Spinactinospora alkalitolerans: one gene and its partner. The protein of the gene in region 2 interacts with the protein of the main gene of each other region in a pairwise test. Links are inferred from orthologs where the notes say so. Each region holds a gene or a part of one and is shown on either strand. Other genes may lie near its edges. The genes, in order: ndk and HDA32_RS03005.

What was found.
Region 1: the proteins of HDA32_RS03005 (region 2) and ndk interact in binary tests that used the Escherichia coli proteins (3 or more experiments, as listed by UniProt). The link is inferred for Spinactinospora alkalitolerans from one-to-one orthologs.

The regions. Positions count from the first base shown.
Region 1 is NZ_JACCCC010000001.1:1,628,839-1,639,722, forward strand. Bases 1-2,954 are described here. They hold ndk (nucleoside-diphosphate kinase), read left to right. Parts: upstream 1-1,250; coding sequence 1,251-1,658; downstream 1,659-2,954. Other genes in these bases: HDA32_RS07270 (bifunctional folylpolyglutamate synthase/dihydrofolate synthase), read left to right, coding at 1-811; HDA32_RS07275 (DUF4233 domain-containing protein), read left to right, coding at 814-1,146; HDA32_RS07285 (rod shape-determining protein), read left to right, coding at 1,838-2,872; mreC (rod shape-determining protein MreC), read left to right, coding at 2,928-2,954. In the rest of the region: more of mreC, read left to right, coding at 2,955-4,064; rod shape-determining protein MreD, read left to right, coding at 4,061-4,609; mrdA (penicillin-binding protein 2), read left to right, coding at 4,606-6,834; rod shape-determining protein RodA, read left to right, coding at 6,954-8,066; HDA32_RS07310 (TIGR03960 family B12-binding radical SAM protein), read left to right, coding at 8,146-10,080; HDA32_RS07315 (TIGR03936 family radical SAM-associated protein), read left to right, coding at 10,676-10,884. UniProt on the Escherichia coli protein: Major role in the synthesis of nucleoside triphosphates other than ATP. The ATP gamma phosphate is transferred to the NDP beta phosphate via a ping-pong mechanism, using a phosphorylated active-site intermediate.
Region 2 is NZ_JACCCC010000001.1:612,522-623,204, forward strand. The notes cover bases 1,259-4,011. They hold HDA32_RS03005 (5-formyltetrahydrofolate cyclo-ligase), read right to left. Parts: upstream 3,054-4,011; coding sequence 2,463-3,053; downstream 1,259-2,462. Other genes in these bases: HDA32_RS02995 (SAF domain-containing protein), read right to left, coding at 1,259-1,786; HDA32_RS03000 (FmdB family zinc ribbon protein), read right to left, coding at 1,968-2,315; galU (UTP--glucose-1-phosphate uridylyltransferase GalU), read left to right, coding at 3,243-4,011. In the rest of the region: HDA32_RS02985 (D-alanyl-D-alanine carboxypeptidase family protein), read left to right, coding at 1-517; HDA32_RS02990 (MscL family protein), read right to left, coding at 577-981; more of HDA32_RS02995, read right to left, coding at 1,139-1,258; more of galU, read left to right, coding at 4,012-4,172; molybdotransferase-like divisome protein Glp, read left to right, coding at 4,213-5,448; cyclic pyranopterin monophosphate synthase MoaC, read left to right, coding at 5,548-6,036; HDA32_RS03025 (MogA/MoaB family molybdenum cofactor biosynthesis protein), read left to right, coding at 6,033-6,572; HDA32_RS03030 (GNAT family N-acetyltransferase), read left to right, coding at 6,896-7,582; sepX (divisome protein SepX/GlpR), read left to right, coding at 8,077-8,814; HDA32_RS03045 (ROK family transcriptional regulator), read right to left, coding at 9,440-10,683. UniProt on the Escherichia coli protein: Involved in the removal of 5-formyltetrahydrofolate.

The DNA of each region.
Region 1 (10,884 bases), 1.0 Mb from region 2 along the record:
GTTCCTCCCCGACACGGTCGAGGGCATCGCGGAGGAGAAGAGCGGGATCATCAAACCCGGTTCCATCGCGGTCCTGGCCCAGCAGCCGCTGGCCGCGGCCGAGGTCCTGATGCGCCGCGTCTCCGAGATCGGGGCCAGGGTCGCCCGCGAGGGGCTGGAGTTCGGCGTGGTGCACCGCGACATCGCCGTCGGTGGGCAGCAGGTCGCGCTCAAGGGGCTGCGCGGCGGCTACGACGGCGTCTTCCTGCCGCTGTTCGGGGCGCACCAGGCCGGCAATGCCGCGGTCGCGGTCGCCGCCGTGGAGGCCTTCGCCGCGCCCGGCGAGGGCGACGACCAGCTCGACCCCGCTCTGGTGGGCACCGCGCTGGGCGGCGTCGCCTCGCCCGGCCGCATGGAGGTCGTCCGGCGCAGCCCCACGGTCCTGGTGGACGCCGCGCACAATCCGGCCGGCATGGCCGCCGCCGCCGCGACCGTGGAGGAGGCGTTCACCTTCAGCCGGCTCGTCGGCGTCGTCGCGATCATGGCCGACAAGGACGTGGCCGGCATCCTGGAGCCGCTGGAGCCGCTGCTCGCCGAAGTCGTGGTGACCCGCAACTCCTCGCAGCGCAGCATGGGCCCCGAGGAGCTGAAGGAGGTCGCCGAGGAGGTCTTCGGCCCCGACCGGGTGCACCTGGCGCCGCGCCTGGACGACGCCATCGATCAGGCCGTCACGCTGGCCGAGGAGAGCGGCGAGTTCGGCGGCGCGGGCGTGCTCATCACCGGCTCCGTCGTCACCGCCGGCGACGCCGCGCATCTCATGAAGGGGGAGTGAGGGTGCGCACCATCTGCGCCGTCGTCCTGGCGTTCGAGGTGATCGCCATCGGCCTGGCCGTTCCCGTCGCGATCCAGCTCGGCGGGCACTCCCCGGCGCTGGCCGGCGGCGTGTGGGGCGGGCTCGCCGCCGCGGCGCTGGTGCTGGCCTGCCTGCAGCGGTTCCGCTGGGCGTTCTACGCCGGCTGGGCGCTGCAGGCCGCGCTGCTGGCCAGCTCCGTCCTGGTCCCCGGCATGGTCGTGATCGGGGTCGTCTTCGCCGGGCTGTGGGTCGCCGGGGTCCTCCTGGGGCGGCGCACCGACGCGATGAAAGCCGCCGCGGGCGATCGGGCCTAACCGGTAGGGTTGCGCTCGGCCGGAGGTGCTGCGTTCCCAGGGATGGCCGCGCTGAAACCACCGGATCCACCGATCACCGTCTAGTCGCCGAGGAGGCAACAACCGTGGAGCGCACCCTTGTCCTGATCAAGCCCGATGGCGTGCGGCGCAACATCATCGGCGAGGTCATCTCCCGCATCGAGCGCAAGGGCATGAAGATCGTCGCGCTGGACATGCGCACGCTCGACGCCGGCACCGCCAAGACCCACTACGAGGAGCACGCCTCCAGGCCGTTCTTCGAGTCCCTGGTCGAGTTCATCACCGGCGGCCCGCTCGTGGCGATGGTCGTGGAGGGCGAGCGCTCGGTCGAGGCGTTCCGCGCCCTGGCCGGAGCCACCGACCCGGTCGCGGCCGCGCCCGGCACCGTCCGCGGCGACTTCGCCATGGAGGTGCAGCAGAACATCGTGCACGGCTCGGACTCGACCTACTCCGCCGAGCGCGAGATCAAGCTGTTCTTCCCCGACCTGGCCTGACCTGAGTTTCGCGGCCTCTCCTTCACGTCCTCGGCGGCCGCGGCCAACCGGTGTGTTTGCGTAGCGGCTCGGATGCGCAGCGTTACGATACGAGTAGCTCGATCCGGGTCCGTGCGGATCGACGTCGTATTGACCGCCCCGGGCAAGCCGCACCCGATTGGTGCCGCTGAGGACGTTTAATGACCAATAACCTTGCTTTTCTCGGCCGCGACATGGCGGTCGACCTCGGGACCGCGAACACCTTGGTCTACGTGCGAGGCCGGGGAATCGTCCTCAACGAGCCCTCGGTCGTCGCCCTGAACACCTCGACCGGCAAAATCGTCGCGGTGGGCATCGACGCCAAGCAGATGATCGGTCGCACGCCCAGCAACATCACCGCGGTACGGCCGCTGAAGGACGGCGTCATCGCCGACTTCGACATCACCGAGCGCATGCTGCGCTACTTCATCCAGAAGATCCACCGCCGCCGCCACTTCGCCAAGCCGCGCCTCGTCGTCGCGGTCCCCAGCGGCATCACCTCCGTCGAGCACCGCGCGGTCAAGGAGGCCGGCTACCAGGCCGGAGCCCGGCGCGTCTACATCATCGAAGAGCCCATGGCCGCCGCCATCGGCGCCGGCCTGCCGGTGCACGAGCCCACCGGCAACATGGTCGTCGACATCGGCGGGGGGACCACCGAGGTCGCCGTCATCTCCATGGGCGGCATCGTCACCTCCCAGTCCATCAGGGTCGGCGGCGACGAGCTCGACCAGGCCATCATGACCTTCGTCAAGAAGGAGTACTCCCTGATGGTCGGGGAGCGCACCGCCGAGGAGCTCAAGGTCGCCATCGGCTCGGCCTACCCGGCCGGCCCCGAGGAGCTGCACGCCGAGGTGCGGGGGCGCGACCTGGTCAGCGGGCTGCCCAAGACGGTGGTCATGTCCGCCGCCGACGTCCGCCACGCCATCGAGGAACCGGTCGCCCTGATCATCGACGCCGTCCGCACCACGCTGGACAAGTGCCCGCCCGAGCTGTCGGGCGACGTCATGGACCGCGGCATCGCCGTCACCGGCGGCGGCGCGCTGCTGAACGGATTGGACGAGCGGCTGCGGCACGAGACCGGGATGCCGATCCACCTCGCCGAGAACGCGCTGGACTCCGTCGCCATCGGCTCGGGCACCTGCGTGGAGAACTACGAGCGCCTCAACCAGGTGCTGGTTCCGGAACGGCGGCGCTGACGATGCCGGCGCCCGCCGCCACCGCACCGCCGCCCACGACGACAGGGGGCCCGTGATGCTGCGCGAGAACACCCGGTCCCGGTTCATCCTCGGTCTGCTGCTGCTGGTGTCGGCGGTCCTGATCGTCCTGGACTCGCGCTCCGACGGCAACCCGGTCATCGGCACCGCGCGCACCGCGGGCCAGATGGCCTTCGCCCCGATCTCGACGGCGGTCTCCACCCTGACCGCCCCGATCACCGACGCCTACCGGGCGCTGGCGGCCGCGCCCGGCGCGAGCGAGCGGATCGAGGAGCTCCAGGCGCGCAACACCGAACTGACCAGGGAGCTCGCCGCCCGCGACCGCGAACGGGAGCGCTCCGACGACCTGGCCGACCTGCTGCGCCTGGCCTCCCTGGGCGACTACGAGATCGTGCCGGCCCAGGCCGTCACCCGGCTGACCGTCCAGGGCTACGCCGACACCGTCACCCTCGACGTCGGCCGCCGCGACGGCGTGGACACCGAGATGACGGTGCTCAACGGCGACGGCCTGGTCGGCCGGGTCACCGAGGCCGGCGAGACCACCTCGACCGTCCGGCTGGTCACCGACGGCTCCTCTTCTGTGGGCGCGCGGCTGGCCGGCTCCAAGGAGATCGGCGTGGTCAGCGGCGGCGCGCAGGCGGTCGGCACGTCCGCACCGATGCGCTTCGAACTGCTGGACGCGACCGCGACGGTCGAGAAGGGCGAGCAGATCCTCTCGCTCGGCTCGCACGACAACGCCCCGTACGTCCCCGGCGTGCCCATCGGCGCGGTGAGCGAGGTCCATGACACCCCCGGCGCGCTGAGCCGCACCGCCGACGTGGAACCGGTCGTCGACTTCAGCCGCCTCGATGTGGTCGGCGTGGTCGTGGCCGCGCCGGAGAGCGATCCGCGCGACTCCGTGCCGCCGTCGGTGCCCGGCCCCGACGACCGGGCGGAGGACGCAGCCCGGGACGGGGCGGACCAGGAGGCCGCCGCCGACCAGGAAGCCGACCGGGAGGCCGACCAGGGGACCGGGCAGGAGCCGGAGCAGGGGACCGGCGGGGAGGGGACCGGTGCGGCCGACGAGCCGGGCACCGGAGTCGACACCGATGAGCCCCCCGGAGGCACCGGAGACGGTTCCGGTGCGGGCGACACCGGCCCGCTGGGCCGGGAGAACGAGGAGGAGCCGTCATGACCCGCGGATTGGTGGCGGCACTGCTGGCCGCGGTCGCCGTGATCCTGCAGACGGCCGTGGTCAACCGGCTGTCGCTGCCCTGGGGCGTCGCACCGGACCTGGTGCTGCTCGCCGTCACGGCGCTGGCCCTGCGCACCGGGCCGGCCACCGGTGCCGTGGCGGGGTTCGCCTCGGGCCTGGCCGTGGACGCCCTGCCGCCCGCCGACCACGAGATCGGCCGCTACGCGATGCTCCTGTGCCTGGCCGGCTACCTGGTCGGCTCCCTGCGCGAGCCGATGGCGCACTCCGGGCTGTGGCCCTTCGGCATCGTCGCGCTGAGCACGGTCGGCGTCTCCCTGGGCTACGCCTTCATCGGCGCCGTGCTCGGCGACCCGCGGGTGACCGTGCCGGCCGTGCTCGGCACCACGCCGCTGGTGCTGCTCATGACCATGGTGGTGAGCCCGTTCGTGCTGTACCCGGTGTTCTGGGTGATGCGCGGCCTGGCCGAGAACGAGTTCGCCGCGATCGGAGAGGCCCCCTGGTCGAACGGGGGGAGGACGCGATGAGCATCCGGAAGAGGATCAGCGGCGCCGGCGGCGCCAAACGCGGCAGAAGGCGCAAGGGCGCCCCCGGCGGCCCGACCGGTTCCCGGCCCGGCCACCGGGGGCGCGGCGCCCTGCTCACCGCGCAGGTGCTGGTGATCGCCCTGATGGCCGTGCTCGCGGGGCGGCTGTGGTACCTGCAGGTGCCGATGGGCGAGCACTACAAGCAGCGCGCGGCCGCCAACCACGCCCAGAACCTCATCGTGCCGGCCACGCGCGGCCAGATCCTGGACGCGGTCGGGCGCCCGCTCGTGCGCAACCACACCGAACTCGTGGTCTCGGCCGATTACCACGCACTGCTCGCCCAGGAGGACGAGGGCGAGGCGGTGCTGCACCGGGTCGCCGAGGTGCTCGGGACCCCGTTCGAGGAGCTGAGCCGGCGCACCCGGCTGTGCGGCCCGGAGGTGAGCCGCCCCTGCTGGCCGGGCTCGCCCTACCAGCCCATCACCCTGGCCGAGGACGTCGCCCCCAAGGTCGCCCTGCAGATCATGGAGCAGCAGGAGGACTTCCCCGGGATCTCCGCCCAGCAGCACGCCGTCCGCGAATACCCCGGCGGCGAGGACGCGGCCCAGCTCCTCGGCTACCTGCAGCCGGTGACCGAGGATGAACTCGCCGAGCGTGAGGAGCTGCGCGCCCAGTTCAGCGGCGTGGACCGGGTCGGCCGCGACGGCCTGGAGGCCGTCTACGACGCCCGCCTGCGCGGCGACCCGGGGGTGCGCACGCTGGCCGTGGACAACATGGGCAACGTCAGGGGGCTGATCTCCGAGACCCCGCCCGAGCCGGGGCAGCATCTGGTGACCAGTATCGACGCCGAGGTGCAGGGCATCGTGGAAGAGGCGCTGAGGCGGGGCGTGGAGCGGTCGAAGAAGTCCGGGTACCCGGCCGACTCGGCCGCGAGCGTGGTCCTGGACGTGCGGACCGGCCATGTCATCGCGATGGCCAGCATGCCCGATTACGATCCCGCCGTCTGGAACGGCGGGATCGACCAGGAGACCTACGAGGGGCTGCTGGCTGAGGGCGCGGGCCAGCCGCTGATCTCGCGGGCCGTGCAGGGGCAGTTCCCGCCGGCCTCGACCTTCAAGGCGTCCTCGCTGTCGGCCGCGGTGGAGAACGGCTCCCCGCTCGACGCCGACTACAACTGCCCGAGCTCGGTCACCGTGGGCGACCGCGCGTTCCGCAACTACGAGAGCAGCGCCCACGGCAGCATCAGTCTGCACAAGGCCATCGTGGTCTCGTGCAACACCGTCTTCTACCAGCTCGCCTACGACATGTGGAAGGAGGACGGCGGAATGGACCCGGTGGCCCACCCCGAGGACGCGATGGCGGAGATGGCCAAGGGGTACGGGTTCGGCTCGCCCACCGGCATCGACCTGCCGCACGAGGCGGCCGGGCGCATCCCCGACCGGGAGTGGAAGCAGCAGTACTGGGAGGACACCCGCGAGAACAGCTGCCGCCGGGCCGAGACGGGTTACCCCGAGGTCGCCGAGGAGGATCCGGCTCACGCCGACTACCTGCACACCGTCGCCGAGGAGCACTGCGCCGACGGCTACGTGTGGCGGGCCGGCGACGCGGCGAACTTCGCCATCGGCCAGGGCGACGTGCTGGTCACCCCGCTGCAGCTCGCCCGAGCCTACGCCGCCATCGCCAACGGCGGGACGCTGCACGAGCCGCGGATCGGCAAGGCCTTCGTCTCGGCCGACGGCAAGCAGGCCGAGCGGATCCCGCCGGGCGGGACCGAGCGGCTGCCGGTCAGCGACACGACGCTGGAGTACCTGCAGGACGCGCTGACCCAGGTGCCCAAGGAGGGCACCGCCGCCGGGGCCTTCAACGGGTTCCCGCAGGACAAGGTGTCCATCGCGGGCAAGACGGGCTCGGCGACCATCGTCGGCAAGCGGGAGTCGGCCTGGTTCGCCTCCTACGCCCCGGCCGACGACCCGCAGTTCGCCGTCGTCGTCTTCATCTCCCAGGGCGGTACCGGCGGCGTCGCCTCGGCCCCGGTGGCCAGGGAGATCTACGAGGGCATCTACGGCTTCGCCCCGACGCCGCAGGCCGGGCCGGCGGGCGAGGGCGGAGAGGAGGAGCAGGCCGGGGAGCGCGAACCGGCCCTGCCCGGCGGCGCGCCGCCGGAGAAGCTGCCGCAGGTCCGGCCCGACGGCACGGTCGCCCCGCCCGACGGCTACCGCAAGTAGCGGATCGCGCAGCAGTCACCGTCCACCGTCGTCCCAACCGGAGATGGCCCACCATGTCGCTCCACCAGAGTCCGTTCCTTCCGCAGAGGTCGTGGCACAACCGAGCGGGGCGGCTGGTCATGGACCGCCTCCCGCGCCGGATCGATTGGGCGCTGCTGGCCGCGGTCGCCGCGCTGTCGCTCCTGGGGGCCCTGCTGGTGTGGGCGTCCACCGCGGGCGACACCCATCCGAGCGAGGCCCTGGGCTACCTGCAGCGCCACCTGCTGCACCTGTGCATCGGGGCGGTGCTGTGCCTGGTCGTGGCCTGCCTGGACCACCGGACGTCGCACGCCTACGCGCCCGTCGTCTTCGTCGCCGCCGTGATCGGCCTGGTCCTGGTGCTCACACCGCTCGGTGCGGTCATCAACGGCTCCCGGTCCTGGATCGTCATCGGCGCGTTCCAGGCCCAGCCCGGCGAGATCGCCAAGATCGCGCTCGTCCTGGGCGTGGCGGCGCTGCTGGGCGAGCATCGGGACGGCGAGCACGTGCCCACCACGTGGGACGTGCTGTTCAGCCTGGTCGCGCTGGCGGTCCCGCTGGGGCTGATCCTCGCCCAGCCGGACCTGGGCACCGCCATGGTGCTCGGCTCCCTCTACCTGGGCATGCTGGCGCTGTCGGGCGCCTCCGTCGGCTGGACCATCGGGCTGATCTCCTGCGGCGTGCTCAGCGCGCTGGCCGTGTGGTGGTCCGGGCTGCTCAAGGACTACCAGATCGCGCGCTTCACGGCGTTCGTCGATCCGATGGCCGACCCGCGGGGCGCCGGCTACAACGCCAATCAGGCCATCATCTCGGTCGGCTCCGGCGGGTTCAACGGCACCGGGCTGTTCGAGGGGGAGCAGACCAGCGGCAGGTTCGTGCCCGAGCAGCACACCGACTTCATCTTCACCGTCGCGGGGGAGGAGCTCGGGTTCATCGGCGGCGGCACCATCATCGCGCTGATCGGCGTGATCGTGTGGCGGATCCTGCGGGTGGCCGCCGAATGCGACCAGCCCTACGGCCGCCTGGTCTGCGCGGGCGTCGCGGCGTGGCTGACCTTCCAGTCCTTCATCAACATCGGCATGACGGTGGGGATCATGCCCATCACCGGGCTGCCGCTGCCCCTGGTCTCCTACGGGGGCACGGCCACCATCGCCCACTTCATCGCGATCGGGCTGGTGCTGAGCATCCACGGCCGCGCCCGCGGGTTCGACTGAAGGACCCGGCAGCCGGCGCCAGCGATTAGCCTGGAGGGATCCGTGAGTGGACCCAGGCACCTTCGAAAGGCCCGTCGCCATGCCCATCGAATCCGTCTTTCCGCGTCTGGAGGCGCTCCTGCCCAGCGTGCAGAAGCCGATTCAGTACGTGGGCGGGGAACTCAACTCCGTCGTCAAGGACTGGGACGAGACCGAGGTCCGCTGGGCCCTGATGTATCCGGACGCCTACGAGGTGGGCGTGCCCAACCAGGGCATCCAGATCCTTTACGAGGTCCTCAACGAGCGCGAGGGCGTGCTCGCCGAGCGCAGCTACGCCGTCTGGGCCGACCTGGAGAAGCTCATGCGCGAGCACGGGGTCCCCCAGTTCACCGTCGACGCCCACCGGCCGGTCGGCGCCTTCGACGTGTTCGGCATCAGCTTCGCCAGCGAGATGGGCTACACCAACATGCTCACCGCGCTGGACCTGGCCGGCATCCCGATCCGCGCGGCCGACCGGGGCGAGGACCACCCGATCGTGCTGGCCGGCGGGCATTCGGCGTTCAACCCCGAGCCGATCGCCGACTTCCTCGACGCCGTCGTGCTCGGCGACGGCGAGGAGATCGCGCTGGCCGTCACCGAGGTCGTCCGCGAGTGGAAGCGCGAGGGGCGCCCCGGCGGGCGCGAGGGGCTGCTGCTGCGCCTGGCCGCCGGCGGCGGCGTGTACGTGCCCGGCTTCTACGACGTCGGCTACCTCTCCGACGGCCGGATCGAGAAGTACGCGCCCAACCGGCCGGGCGTGCCGTGGCAGGTGCAGAAGCACACCGTCATGGACCTCGACGACTGGCCCTACCCCAAGAACCCGATCGTGCCGCTGGCGGAGTCGGTACACGAGCGCTACAGCGTGGAGATCTTCCGCGGCTGCACCCGCGGCTGCCGGTTCTGCCAGGCCGGCATGATCACCCGCCCGGTGCGCGAGCGCAGCAAGGACGCCGTCGGACAGATGGTCGAGCAGGGGGTGAAGTCCTCCGGTTTCCAGGAGGTCGGCCTGCTGTCGCTGTCCAGCGCCGACCACAGTGAGATCGGCGACATCGCCAAGGGGCTGGCCGACCGCTACGAGGGCACCAACACCGGCCTGTCCCTGCCCTCGACCCGGGTCGACGCCTTCAACATCGACCTGGCCAACGAGCTCACCCGCAACGGGCGCCGCTCCGGCCTGACCTTCGCCCCCGAGGGCGGCAGCGAGCGGATGCGCCGGGTGATCAACAAGATGGTCACCGAGGCCGACCTCATCCGCACCGTCACCGCGGCCTACGCCGCCGGCTGGCGGCAGGTGAAGCTGTACTTCATGTGCGGCCTGCCCACCGAGACCGACGAGGACGTGCTCGCGATCGCCGACCTCGCCCGCGAGGTCATCAGGACCGGTCGCGAGGTCACCGGCCGCAAGGACATCCGCTGCACGGTCTCCATCGGCGGGTTCGTGCCCAAGCCGCAGACCCCGTTCCAGTGGGCCGGGCAGACCTCGCACGAGGTCGTCGACGCGCGGCTGCACAAGCTGAAGGAGACGCTGCGCGCCGACCGCCGGTACGGCAAGTCGGTGGGCCTGCGCTACCACGAGGGCCGCCCCTCCGTCATCGAGGGCCTGCTCTCGCGCGGCGACCGCCGCGTGGGCCGGGTCGTCGAGGCGGTGTGGCGCGACGGCGGCCGCTTCGACGGCTGGAGCGAGCACTTCTCCTACGAGCGCTGGGCGGCCTGCGCGGAGGCGGCGCTGGCCGACGAGCCCGTCGACGTCGACTGGTATACGGTGCGCGAGCGCGACGCCGACGAGGTGCTGCCCTGGGACCACCTCGACGCCGGCCTGGACCGCGACTGGCTGTGGCAGGACTGGCAGGACGCGCTGCACGGCGAGGAGTCGCTGGAGGTCGACGACTGCCGCTGGACTCCCTGCTACGACTGCGGCGTGTGCCCGAGCATGGGCACCGAGATCCAGGTCGGTCCGGCCGACAGGTCCAAGCTGCTGCCGCTCACCGTGGTGTGACCGCTCGGTCGGCGACACCGACGACGGCGGGCCCCGGCACCTTCCTTCGGTGCCGGGGCCCGCTTTCGTGCTCGTGTGTATGGCCCGGCGCCCCGCTCGCGCCGGGCCATACGTGTACTTAGACGATCAGCACCCGACGGAGGTTGGCAAAGATTTCCGGATTCCGCGAAAAATTTTGTGCTCTCCGGATCATCGCAGTTCAGCGTGGTGAGGGCGATCGGCGGTGACCAGCGGGTGAACTGTGGGCGACGCAACTCTTCCAGGGGCTTTTCAAGTCCGCCCGCGAGGGGAACAGCACATACGTGTGTGATCCGTCACTGATCGAGGTGTCATCCGCTCATCGGTTGACACCCTCCCGAGCCGCGCGAATCGGACGGTTCGCCCGGGCCGATGGCGCGAGGCTCCCGGAGCGCACCGTACGCTGAATAGGACGTGGATCTCCCAGGTGGGTGCGCGCCGGCCGACGGGGCGCACCCGGACACGGGAGTAATCGAGGAAAGGAGCAGCGCTGCCCCCCGCACCTGAGGGCACGACCTCGCCCTCCACCGGAAACCAGGGCCAACGGTTGCGCGTGCGCTATGCCAAGCGCGGCCGGATGCGGTTCGCGAGTCACCGCGACATCGCCCGCGCGCTCGAACGCGCGCTCCGCCGGGCCCGGGTTCCCGTCGCCTTCTCAGCGGGGTTCACGCCTCATCCCAAGATCTCCTACACGGGCGCCGCTCCCACGGGGGTGGCGAGTGAGGCGGAGTACTTCGAACTCACGCTGACCGAGCCCTGCGATCCCGAACAGGTGCGTGTTCGGCT
Region 2 (10,683 bases):
CAAGGAGCAGTCGGAGGAGAGCACCGAAAGGCTCGTCCAGGAGCTGGAGGACCGGGGGCTGTCCGTGGACGCCTACATGGCCGGCGTCGAGTGCGACCCCTCGGCCGGCGAGGCCGCCGCCGGCTACCCCAACGGTCTGCTGCCCCAGAGCGCCCTGTGCGAGGTGCACGAGGAGGGGCACTTCCTGCGCGCCGACGCCGCCATCGACTTCCTCGAGATGAACGAGGCCTACACCGAGCAGTTCGGCAAGGAGATCTGCCTGACCAGCTCCTACCGGGACCTCCCCAACCAGCAGCGCGTCTACGCCGAGCAGCCGCCCGGCAACGCGGCCGTCCCCGGCACCAGCAACCACGGCCTCGGCCAGGCCGTCGACATGTGCGGCGGCGTGCAGAACCAGGGGAGCCCGGAGTTCAACTGGCTGGAGGCCAATTCCCGGCAGTGGGGCTGGTTCCACCCGCAATGGGCCTACTCCAGCCCGTTCGAACCCTGGCACTGGGAGTACGAGACCGGCGGCTGATCCTCGCCCGCCGCGCGGGCGGGGCCGCGCGGCGCCGGAGGGCCGGGGGCGGCCGAAGATCACACCGTCTCGGGGATCACCTCGGAGGTGCAGTTCGGGCAGCGACTGGCCTTCTTGGAGATCTCGCTGAAGCATTGCGGGCATTCGCGGGTGGTGGCCTCGGCCTTCTCGGTGAACCGATCGATCACGTGCGTCATGGGCAGCACCACGAAGAAGTACAGGATCGCCGCGGTGAGCACGAAGGAGATCAGCGCGTCGACGAACGCGCCGTAGAGGAACTCGCTGCCGTTGACCGTGAAGGTCAGCTCGGCGAACTTGGGGACGCCGCCGAAGACCCCGAGCAGCGGGGTGATGAAGCCCGCGGTGAACGCCGTGATCAGCTCCGAGAACACGGCGCCGATGACCACGGCCACCGCCAACTGGATCAGGTTGCCCTGGAGCAGGAACTTCTTGAATCCGCTCATGGTTGTCCCCACATTCGACTCGTCCGGGTCCGTCCGCCGCGGGCACCGAGGGGTGTTCGGACGCCGTTGGGCGGCTGCCCGCGGCCGCTTCTCGCGCCGTCCGGTCCGCGGAGCAGGGGCTCACGCGCCGGGCGGCGTGCACCCCGACAGGCTAGCGTCAACCGCGGATGGTGATCGAAAGGCGGCCTGAAACGGTGTGAGCTGCGATGACGCGGGCCTCTTCGGTGCTCACGGCCACCAGGACGAGCGCACCGGACTCCCCGGCGGGGGCTTCCTCCTCGGGGACGGCGATCACCGGCCGGTCGGCCGCAACGACCTCGGCCGGGGCCGTGGCGCCGCCGAACTCCGCGGCGAGGGGGTCGTGCGCGGCGGCCAGGACGTCGATCCTGCTGCCCGGCCGCAGCAGCGCGGCCGCGCCGGGGTCGGCGACCCTGACCGGGGCCGCGACGACGTCGGCGCCGTGGCCGGCGGCGGGCGGGTCGGCGAGGCGGGCGTCGGTGAACACCTCACCGCGGCGGACCGGGGAGCGCAGCGACGCTCCGGTGAGGGCCGTGTCGGGACGCAGCGCACCATCGGGCACGGCGTCCCCGGGCAGCGCGCGCACGGCGGTGTCGCCCTCGCCCAGCGGAGCCAGCGCGGTGAGGTCGCGGGCGGCGACGACGACGTCCACGGTGGGCGCGGTCGGCGGGCGCAGCACGAGCACGATCCCGGCCGCGGCCAGCGCGGCGCAGCAGGCGCCGAGCGTGCGGCGCCATCGGGCGAGGAGCAGTACGGCCCCGCGGCGGCGCGACGGGGTCAACGACATGGCCGGCACCGCCGACCGGGAGGAAGGTCCATGCCCGCACGGTAGGCGAGGCCGGGCCGGCGGGGTCGGCGCCGTCCACAGGCGGGGGCCGAGACGCACGGAAGGCCGGGGCCACCGCATGCGGTGACCCCGGCCGTGGCGCCGTGCGACGGGCCGGATGCCCTTCGGGCGGAGGGCGGTCTCAGGCGACCTTGGTGGCGGCGGAGCCGTCGGAGCCGCCGCTGGAGCCGCCGGATCCGCTCGATGCGGTGGTGGCCTCGGTGCTCTTGCTCTCAGACCCCGAGGCCTTGTCGGCCTTGTCCGAGTCCTTGGAGCCGCCGGAGTTCCCGTTCGGCGTGGAGCCGTTGGAGCTGGAAGCGCTGTCGGTGCGGTAGAAGCCCGAGCCCTTGAACACGATGCCCACGGCGGAATACACCTTGCGCAGCCTGCCCTGGCACTCCTGGCAGGTGGTCAGCGAGTCGTCGCTGAAACTCTGCACGACCTCCAGTTGGGCGCCGCACTCGGTGCACGCGTACTGGTACGTAGGCACGGATCCTCCTTGCTGGCACTCTCGCCCGTCGACTGCTAAATAGTACGCGCTCGGACAGCACGATCGCGACATTGGGGGGTGGGGTGCCGTTCCCGGTGAAGCTGCCGCGGATATAACGCGATCCGGGGCGGAGGTGTTCCGCCGGGCCTAGAACCGGTGCACGCCGCCGCCGGGGGTCACCACCGCGCGCACCGGGAGGTCGTGCGGCTCGGCCGGCACGGAGTCCACCAGTTCCGCGTCGTAGACCACCGCGAAGGTGAGCGCGTGTGCGCCGACCCCGGCCAGCGCGCGGTCGTAGCAGCCGGCGCCCCGGCCCAGCCGCCGGCCGGACCGGTCGACCGCCAGGGCCGGGCAGACGACGGCGGCGCAGCGGCGCACCGCCTCGGCCCCGTAGCGCGGCCCGGTCGGCTCCAGCAGTCCGTGCCCTGCCGGAGCCATGTCGTCGGGGCCGTCGTAGGCGGCCCAGTCCAGCTCGCCGTCCGGCCGGAAGACCGGCAGCAGGACGTAGACGCCGTGCTTCCACAGCCCGGTGACGAGTTTGCGGGTGTCGGGCTCGGTCCCCACCGAGTAGTAGGCGGCCACCGTTCCGCCCATGGTCAACTGCGGCAGGGCGAGCAGGTGATCGCGGATGGCCGACCCGGCCTCGGCCCTGCGTTCGGCCGGCATCTCCCGCCGCCGCGCCAGCATCCGCTCGCGCACGAGCCTCTTGGCCCCGGCGGTGTCCGTGGCACTGTCCATGGCAGAGGAGTCTAGGCAAGGCCGCCGCGGGTTCTACCCCGATCGGCGGTGCGCGGGTGAGAACCGGATTAAGAACGGGTGAAGGCTCGTCGGGAGGTGAACGGGGAATCCCCGCAGAACCTGCGCATACCCGGATCGGAGGTCGCGCGCCTGAGCCGCGATCGGAACCCGGTGGCCTACAGTGCCGACATGGCTGATTCGCACCGTGCTGCAACCCCCGTCACCAAGGCCGTCGTACCGGCCGCAGGCCTGGGCACCCGTTTCCTCCCGGCGACGAAGGCGACTCCGAAGGAGATGCTGCCGATCGTCGACAAACCGGCGATCCAGTACGTCGTGGAGGAGGCCGTCGCGGCCGGGCTCCACGACGTCCTCATGATCACCGGCCGCAGCAAGCGCTCCATCGAGGACCACTTCGACCGCGCCTACGAACTCGAAGAGGCCCTGCGCGCCAAGAACGACACCCAGCGGCTGCACTCGGTGCGCGAGTCCAGCGAGCTCGCCCACGTGCACTACGTCCGCCAGGGCGAGCCGCGCGGCCTCGGCCACGCCGTGCTGTGCGCCGAGGCCCACGTCGGCGACGACCCCTTCGCCGTGCTGCTCGGCGACGACCTCATCGGTGGGCAGGACGCGCTGCTCAAGCGCATGATCGAGGTGCGGGAGACCTACGGCGGCAGCGTCGTCGCGCTCATGGAGGTGGAGCCGGAGCAGGTTTCGCTGTACGGCTGCGCCGCGATCGAGGCCACCGGCGAGGACGACGTCGTGACGGTCACCGACCTGGTCGAGAAGCCGCCGGCCGACCAGGCCCCCAGCCGCTGGGCGATCATCGGCCGCTACGTCTGCGACCCCGCGGTCTTCGGCGTGCTGAGCGAGACGCCTCCCGGCCGCGGCGGCGAGATCCAGTTGACCGACGCGCTGCGCGAGCTCGCCCACCGCAAGCCGGCCGACGGCGGTCCGGTGCACGGCGTGCTGTTCCGCGGCCAGCGCTACGACACCGGCAACAAGGTCGACTACCTTCGCACTGTGGTGGAATTCGCGTGCGACCGCCCGGATCTCGCCAAGGAGTTCCTCCCGTGGCTGCGCGAGTTCGTGGCCGAACGCGGCGAGGGAGCCGCACGTTAGGGGAGGGGGCGCCGATGCCGGCAACGGGAGAGGGAGTGGGATGAAGACCGTCGAACAGCACACCGCCGACATCCTGGAACTGGTCGAGCCGCTCGAACCGATCGAGCTGGGCCTGCTCGGGGCGCACGGCGCGGTGCTCGCGGAGCCCGTCGCCTCCTCGGTGCAGCTGCCAGGGTTCGACAACTCCTCGATGGACGGCTACGCGGTCCGTGCGGTCGACGTCGCCGCGGCCTCCCAGGAGGCGCCGGTGTCGCTGCCGGTCGTCGCCGACATCCCCGCCGGTGACGCCGGAACCGGCGCCATCCCGGTCGGCACGTGCGCGCGCATCATGACCGGCGCCCCGGTCCCCGTCGGGGCCGACGCCGTGGTCCCGGTGGAGTGGACCGACGGGGGAGTGGCCTCCGTGACCGTCCACCGCTCGGTCCGCGAGGGCAACGCGATCCGCAGGGCCGGCGAGGACGTCGACAAGGGCGCGGTGGTGCTGCGCCAGGGGGCGCGCATCGGGGCGGCCGAGATGGCCGTGCTCGCAGCGGTCGGCCGCAGTTCGGTCCGGGTGCACCCGAGGCCGCGCGTCGTCGTGCTGTCCACCGGCGAGGAACTGGTGGAGCCGGGCGACCCGATCGGCCCGGGCCAGATCTGGGAGTCCAACAGCTACATGCTCACCGCGGCCGCGATCGACGCCGGCTGCACCGCCTACCGGCAGGGCTTCATCGGCGACGAGCCGGCCACGGTCCTCGACACGCTCGACGACGTGCTGGCGCAGGCCGACGTCATCGTCACCACGGGCGGCGTCAGCATGGGCGCCTACGACGTGGTCAAGGAGGTGCTGTCGCGCCTGGGCACGGTCCGCTTCGAGAAGGTCGCCATGCAGCCGGGCATGCCGCAGGGGTTCGGCACGATCGGGGAGTCGCGCACTCCCATCGTGACGCTGCCGGGCAACCCGGTCAGCTCCTACGTCTCCTTCCACCTGTTCGTCCTGCCGGCCCTGCGCCGGATGCGCGGCCTGCCCCAGCAGCCGCTGCCCTCGGTGCGCGCCCGCCTGGTCGCGCCGGTCGTCTCCTCGCCGCGGGGCAAGCGCTCCTACCTGCGCGCGGTCCTGGCCTACGACGGGGCCGACGCCGGCCTCGGCTACACCGCGGCGCCCGTCTCCCGGCAGGGGTCCCACCAGCTCTCCGCCCTCGCCGAGACCAACGCCCTGGTCGTGGTCCCCGAGGCGGTCACGGAGCTGCCCGAGGGCAGCCTGGTGGAGGCGGTCAAGCTGCCCGGCGGCTACTAGAACGGACCCTGGGCGCGCGCGTGCCGCGGCGACCGGTCCCTGTAGCCTCCGCCCTTGGAAACCCCGTCCGTGACCACCGAGCAGAAAGTCCGCGCGCTCATGTCCGATTCCCATCCCTCCGGTTTCAGTCACCTCGACCCCTCCGGCGCGGCCCGGATGGTCGACGTCTCGGCCAAGGAGGTCACCGCCCGCACCGCGACCGCGACCGGGCGGGTGCTGCTCTCCCCCGAGGTCGTCGCGGCCCTGCGCGGCGGCGGGGTGCCCAAGGGCGACGCCCTCGCCGTGGCCAGGCTGGCCGGCATCCAAGGGGCCAAGCGCACCCCCGACCTCGTGCCGCTGTGCCACCCGATCGCGGTGCACGGCGTCGACGTCGCCCTGGACGTGCGCGACGACGGGGTGGACATCAGCGCGACCGTGCGCACCGCCGACCGCACCGGCGTCGAGATGGAGGCGCTGACCTGCGTGATGACCGCGGCGCTCGGCCTGATCGACATGGTCAAGGCGATCGACCCCGAAGCCGTCGCGACCGACGTGCGGGTCGAGGAGAAGACCGGCGGCAAGACCGGCCACTGGCGCCGCGCGTCATGACCCCCGAGGAGAGGGAGGGCGACGAGGACGTGCACGCCCCCACCGCGATCGTCATCACCGCCTCCAACCGGGCCTCCTCGGGGGTGTACCCGGACCGTTCCGGACCGGTGCTGGCGGGGCTGCTGGAGGAGGCCGGCTGCGCCGTCGACGGACCGCGGGTGGTGCCCGACGGCGCCCCGGTGGCCGATGCGCTGCGCCGGGCACTGGCCGAGGGCTACGACGCCGCCGTCACCACCGGCGGCACCGGGCTGACCCCCGGCGACGAGACCCCCGAGGCCACCCGTCCGCTGCTGGTCTATGAGATCCCGGGCATCGCCGAGGCGCTGCGCGCGGCCGGCCGGGAGAAGGGGGTGCCCACCGCCGTGCTCTCGCGGGGCCTGGCCGGCGTCGCCGAGCGGGACGGGCACCGCATGCTGGTGGTCAACCTGCCCGGCTCCAGCGGAGGGGTCCGCGACGGCATGGCGGTCCTCGGGCCGATCCTGCGGCACGCGATCGACCAGATGCGCGGCGGGGACCATCCGCGCACCGGCGGCTGACCGAACCCGGACCGCTGCGTTCGCGGGGTGGGATTTCCAGGGCTCGGACCTGCTGTGCCGTCGGCGCTGCGCACACCGCGACAGCCGCCCCCTGTACGAGCGCCATCGTCGGACACCAGTGAGGTTCCTGTTTCCACCGGTCCGAAAAAGGTTATTTTCCTGTCCCTTTTGTCGTGAGATAGAGGACGATCGCCGCGTGTCTCCGGCACGAGGTGGAATACTGATGCCGAGAACTCCGGGCGGCGGCCCGCTGTCCGGTCGCCTCCGCGGAAGGGTCCCGGGGATTCTTCCGCCGGGATGCCCACGGTGGCGGAGGGAAGGCAGTGAACCGGATACGTGGCTGGCCGATCTCCCTTGAGGAGGGGCCGGTCGGGCTTCGGCCCCTGCGGCTGCGCGACGCCGCGGCGATGCGCGACACGCGTGTGCGCAACGCCGACTGGCTGCGCCCCTGGGAGCCCACCCACCCCGAGATGCCGTTGCAGACCACGAACATCGCGCCCTACCTCGCCATGGCCCAGGCGATCCGCAGGGAGGGCCGGCAGGGCGTGGCGATGCCATGGGCGATCACCTACGAGGGGGGATTCGCCGGGCAGTTGACCGTGGGCGCCATCGTCTGGGGATCGGCGCGCTCCGCCCAGATCGGGTACTGGATCGACAAGGAGCGGGCGGGTCTGGGGGTGACCCCCACCGCGGTCGCGCTCGCGGTCGACCACTGCTTCTTCACCGCCGGGCTGCACCGGATCGAGGCCAACATCCGGCCCGAGAACCGGGCCAGCCGGCGGGTGGCCGAGAAGCTCGGGTTCAGGGAGGAGGGCGTCCGCAGGCGCCAACTGCACATCGACGGGGCGTGGCGGGACCACATCTGCTACGCGCTGACGGTGGAGGACGTGCCGCGCGGCCTGCTCCCGCGGTGGCGGGAGCAGCGCCGCGGCCGCGACCTCGGGGGCGGGCCGCCGCGGGGCGGGGCCGGGTCCTCGGGGGCGGCGAGCCCGCCCTCCGAGCTGCCGTGACCGCGACCCGGTCCGGGGCGCCCCTTTGCGGAGAGCGGCCCGATGGCGGGAAAAGGGGTGCCGGGAGGAGCCGTTCGCGGGATAATCGGCACGGCCCGCGCTCGCCGCAAGCAGGCTGAAAGCGGATTGTAACCTTCCGCATTTATGATTTAACGGTCTGTAAAAACCGTTCCTACCTGCATATTTGCCAATGGAGGACCCATCTGAAGAAGAGGACGAACGACGATCTCGCGACACTCCGGCCCGAATACTGCGCATTCCCGGACACCGGGTCGTACGGTGCGGAACGTAGACGCATCGACGGTGCGGGTGACATGTACATACGGCACATGGGGGCAGAGGGCTAATGAGCGGTGCGGCGGGTGCGCGAGACATCAGACCCTAGATTCCGGACAGGCCGCTGCTGAATCGATCTCGTCCATGGGCCCGGTACGAGCCACCGCGCCGCCCGGACGTCTGCGGGTGTCCAACGACCAGCGGCGCGAGGAGGGGCGATGAGTAGCTCTCCTCTGTATGTGGCCATCGTGGTGGTGTGGGCCATCGTGCTGATCCCCATGCTGCTGCGCCGCGACGCCGCCGATCCCGCGCCGAACCCGTTCCGCCGCAGCGCGCCCGGGGACGCCGGCGTCGACGACGCCGATGACGCCCCCGAGTTCGACGACGAGTACGAGCCCGACGAGGACCACGGCGACCCGGACGGGGAGTCCGCCGACGACGTGCGGACCCAGGTGCTCTCCTACGGCTCCGGGCCCGTGCCCGCGGCCCACCGCGCGCTCGCCCGGCACGAGGCGGAGGAGCCGGCCGGTGACGCCGAGGACGCGGCCGAAGCCGCCGCCCCGCGGCCGGAGCCCGCGCCGCCCCCTGCTGGAGCGCCTCCGATGCGGGTCGGCCGCGCCCGGGTCATCGCGCGCCGCCGCCGCCGCACGTCCGGCCTGACCGCCCTGCTCACCGCGACGAGCGTCGCGGTCGCCGCGGGCCTGGGTCCCTGGTGGGTGCTGGTCCCGCCGGCCGTGCTGCTCATGGGCCACCTCGTGCTGCTGCGGGAGGCGGCAAAGGCCGACCAGGAGCGGCGTGCCGCCGAGGCGGAGCACCGCCGCCGCGAGGAGCGCGCCCGCGCCCGCCGCGCCGCGGCCGAGGCCGCCCGTGAGGCCGAGGTCATCGAGCTCACCACCCGGCGCGACCAGGTCTATGACCAGTACGCCGACGCTCATCTGCGCGCCGCGGGCGACTGACCCGACGCGCGAAATGAGTTCCGAGCACTCTTGCGGAGCTGATACGCTTTTAAGCGTCTTACGGGGCTGTAGCGCAGTCCGGTAGCGCACCTCGTTCGCATCGAGGGGGTCAGGGGTTCAAATCCCCTCAGCTCCACCCGAAGGCATGCAGGCCGGGTCAGGAAGTCTTCCTGACCCGGCCTTCTTTTTAGGGCGAATGGGAGAAGATCGGGAGGGTCCCGCATCGGGATCGCCTCGACTCGACTGTGCATGTCTCAAAATAATCTCAATAGTCGTGATTGGCTGCTTCTGAACCTTGTGCGATGAGTGACGGGTAAGTCATCTTGTGACATGGGGATGGACTCGCGCTACGAGCGAAAGGTGCGTTGTGCTCAAGAAGGTGTGTGCCGTAGCGGCCGTCTCGGTCGCTGCACTATTGGGATCGGCACTGCCGGCCGCTGCGGAAGATGCGCTCGAGACCCGGTCAGCGTCATGGACCTGGCAGATGAGTGACAAGGCGGCCGATGCCTCGACCGCTGTCTGGGAGTGGGTCGCCGGCGCCGACGATGACGACGAGGGTCAAGCCCACATGTGGGACTGGCTCCCGTTCTGATGCAGGTGTGAAACCCCGGAGCCCGGTGCGCGGTCAGCGCGCCGGGCTCCGGCCGTTCGGCCGGGCCCCCTCCTGACGCGGCCGCTCCAGCGGCCTGCGCGGCGGCAGGGGGAGCCGGCCGGTGTCCAGGGCGTCCACGAGCGCGGCCGCGCCGCCGCGGGCCGCCGCGCTCAGGCCCAGCGTCGAGACCTCCAGCCGGCAGCCGCCGCGCTCCGGCGCGAGCACGTGGGCGTCGACGGCGGCGGTGCACGGCGGCAGCAGCCACGGCGCCAGCGGAACGAAGTAGCCGCCGAGGATGATCGCCTGCGGGTTGATCAGGTTGACCAGGGTCGCCGCTCCGCGCCCCAGCCAGCTCCCGGCCCGCTCCAGCGCGCGCAGGACGCCCACGTCGCCCGCGTCGGCCCGCTCGACGGTGGCGGCCACGGCCGCGGCCAGGTGCGTGCCCGAGACCGGGGCGGTCGGGGCCAGGTCGGGCACCGTCCGGCGCAGGATGGCGTCGATGCCGGCGACGGCCTCAAGGCAGCCCCGGCGGCCGCACCCGCACAGCGGCCCGCCCCTGCGCAGGGGGATGTGCCCGATCTCGCCGCCGTAGCCGGTGGAGCCGCGCAGCAGCCTGCCGTCCAGGAGCACGCCGGCGCCGATACCGACCTCGCCGGTGATGTAGACCAGGTCGCAGGTGTGGGCGCGGTGCCCGCCGCGGTACTCCGCGACCGCGCCGAGGTTGGCGTCGTTGTCCACCAGCACCGGCATCTCGGGCAGGCCGGCCTCCTCCATCAGCTCCAGCATCCTGGCGCGCAGCGGGAAGTCGCGCCAGCGCAGGTTCGGCGCGTTGGCGACGGTGCCGCGCGGGGCGTCGATCAGGCCGGGGACGGCGACGCCGGCCCCCAGCACGGTGCGTCCGGCGAGCACCGGATCGGCCAGTGTGCGCCGGAGGAGGTCCACGAGCTCGCGCGCGCACGCCTCGGGCCCGGCGGCGCCGGCGGCGAAGGGCTCGTGCCGGCTCAGCAGCTCCTGCTCCACCAGGTCGACGGCCACGACGGTGATGTAGTCGACGTTGACCTCCAGGCCCACGGCGGTGATGCCGCGGCCGTCCAGGGTCAGCATGACGCCGGGCCGCCCCACCCGCCGCTCGGACGCGGCGCCGACCTCGCGCACCAGGCCGTGTGCGATGAGGTCGCCGACGATGCTCGACACGGTGGCCTTCGTCAGTCCGGTCGTCGCGGCGACATCGGCGCGCGAGCACGGGGCCGCCTCCCGGACGGCGCGCAGCACGGCGC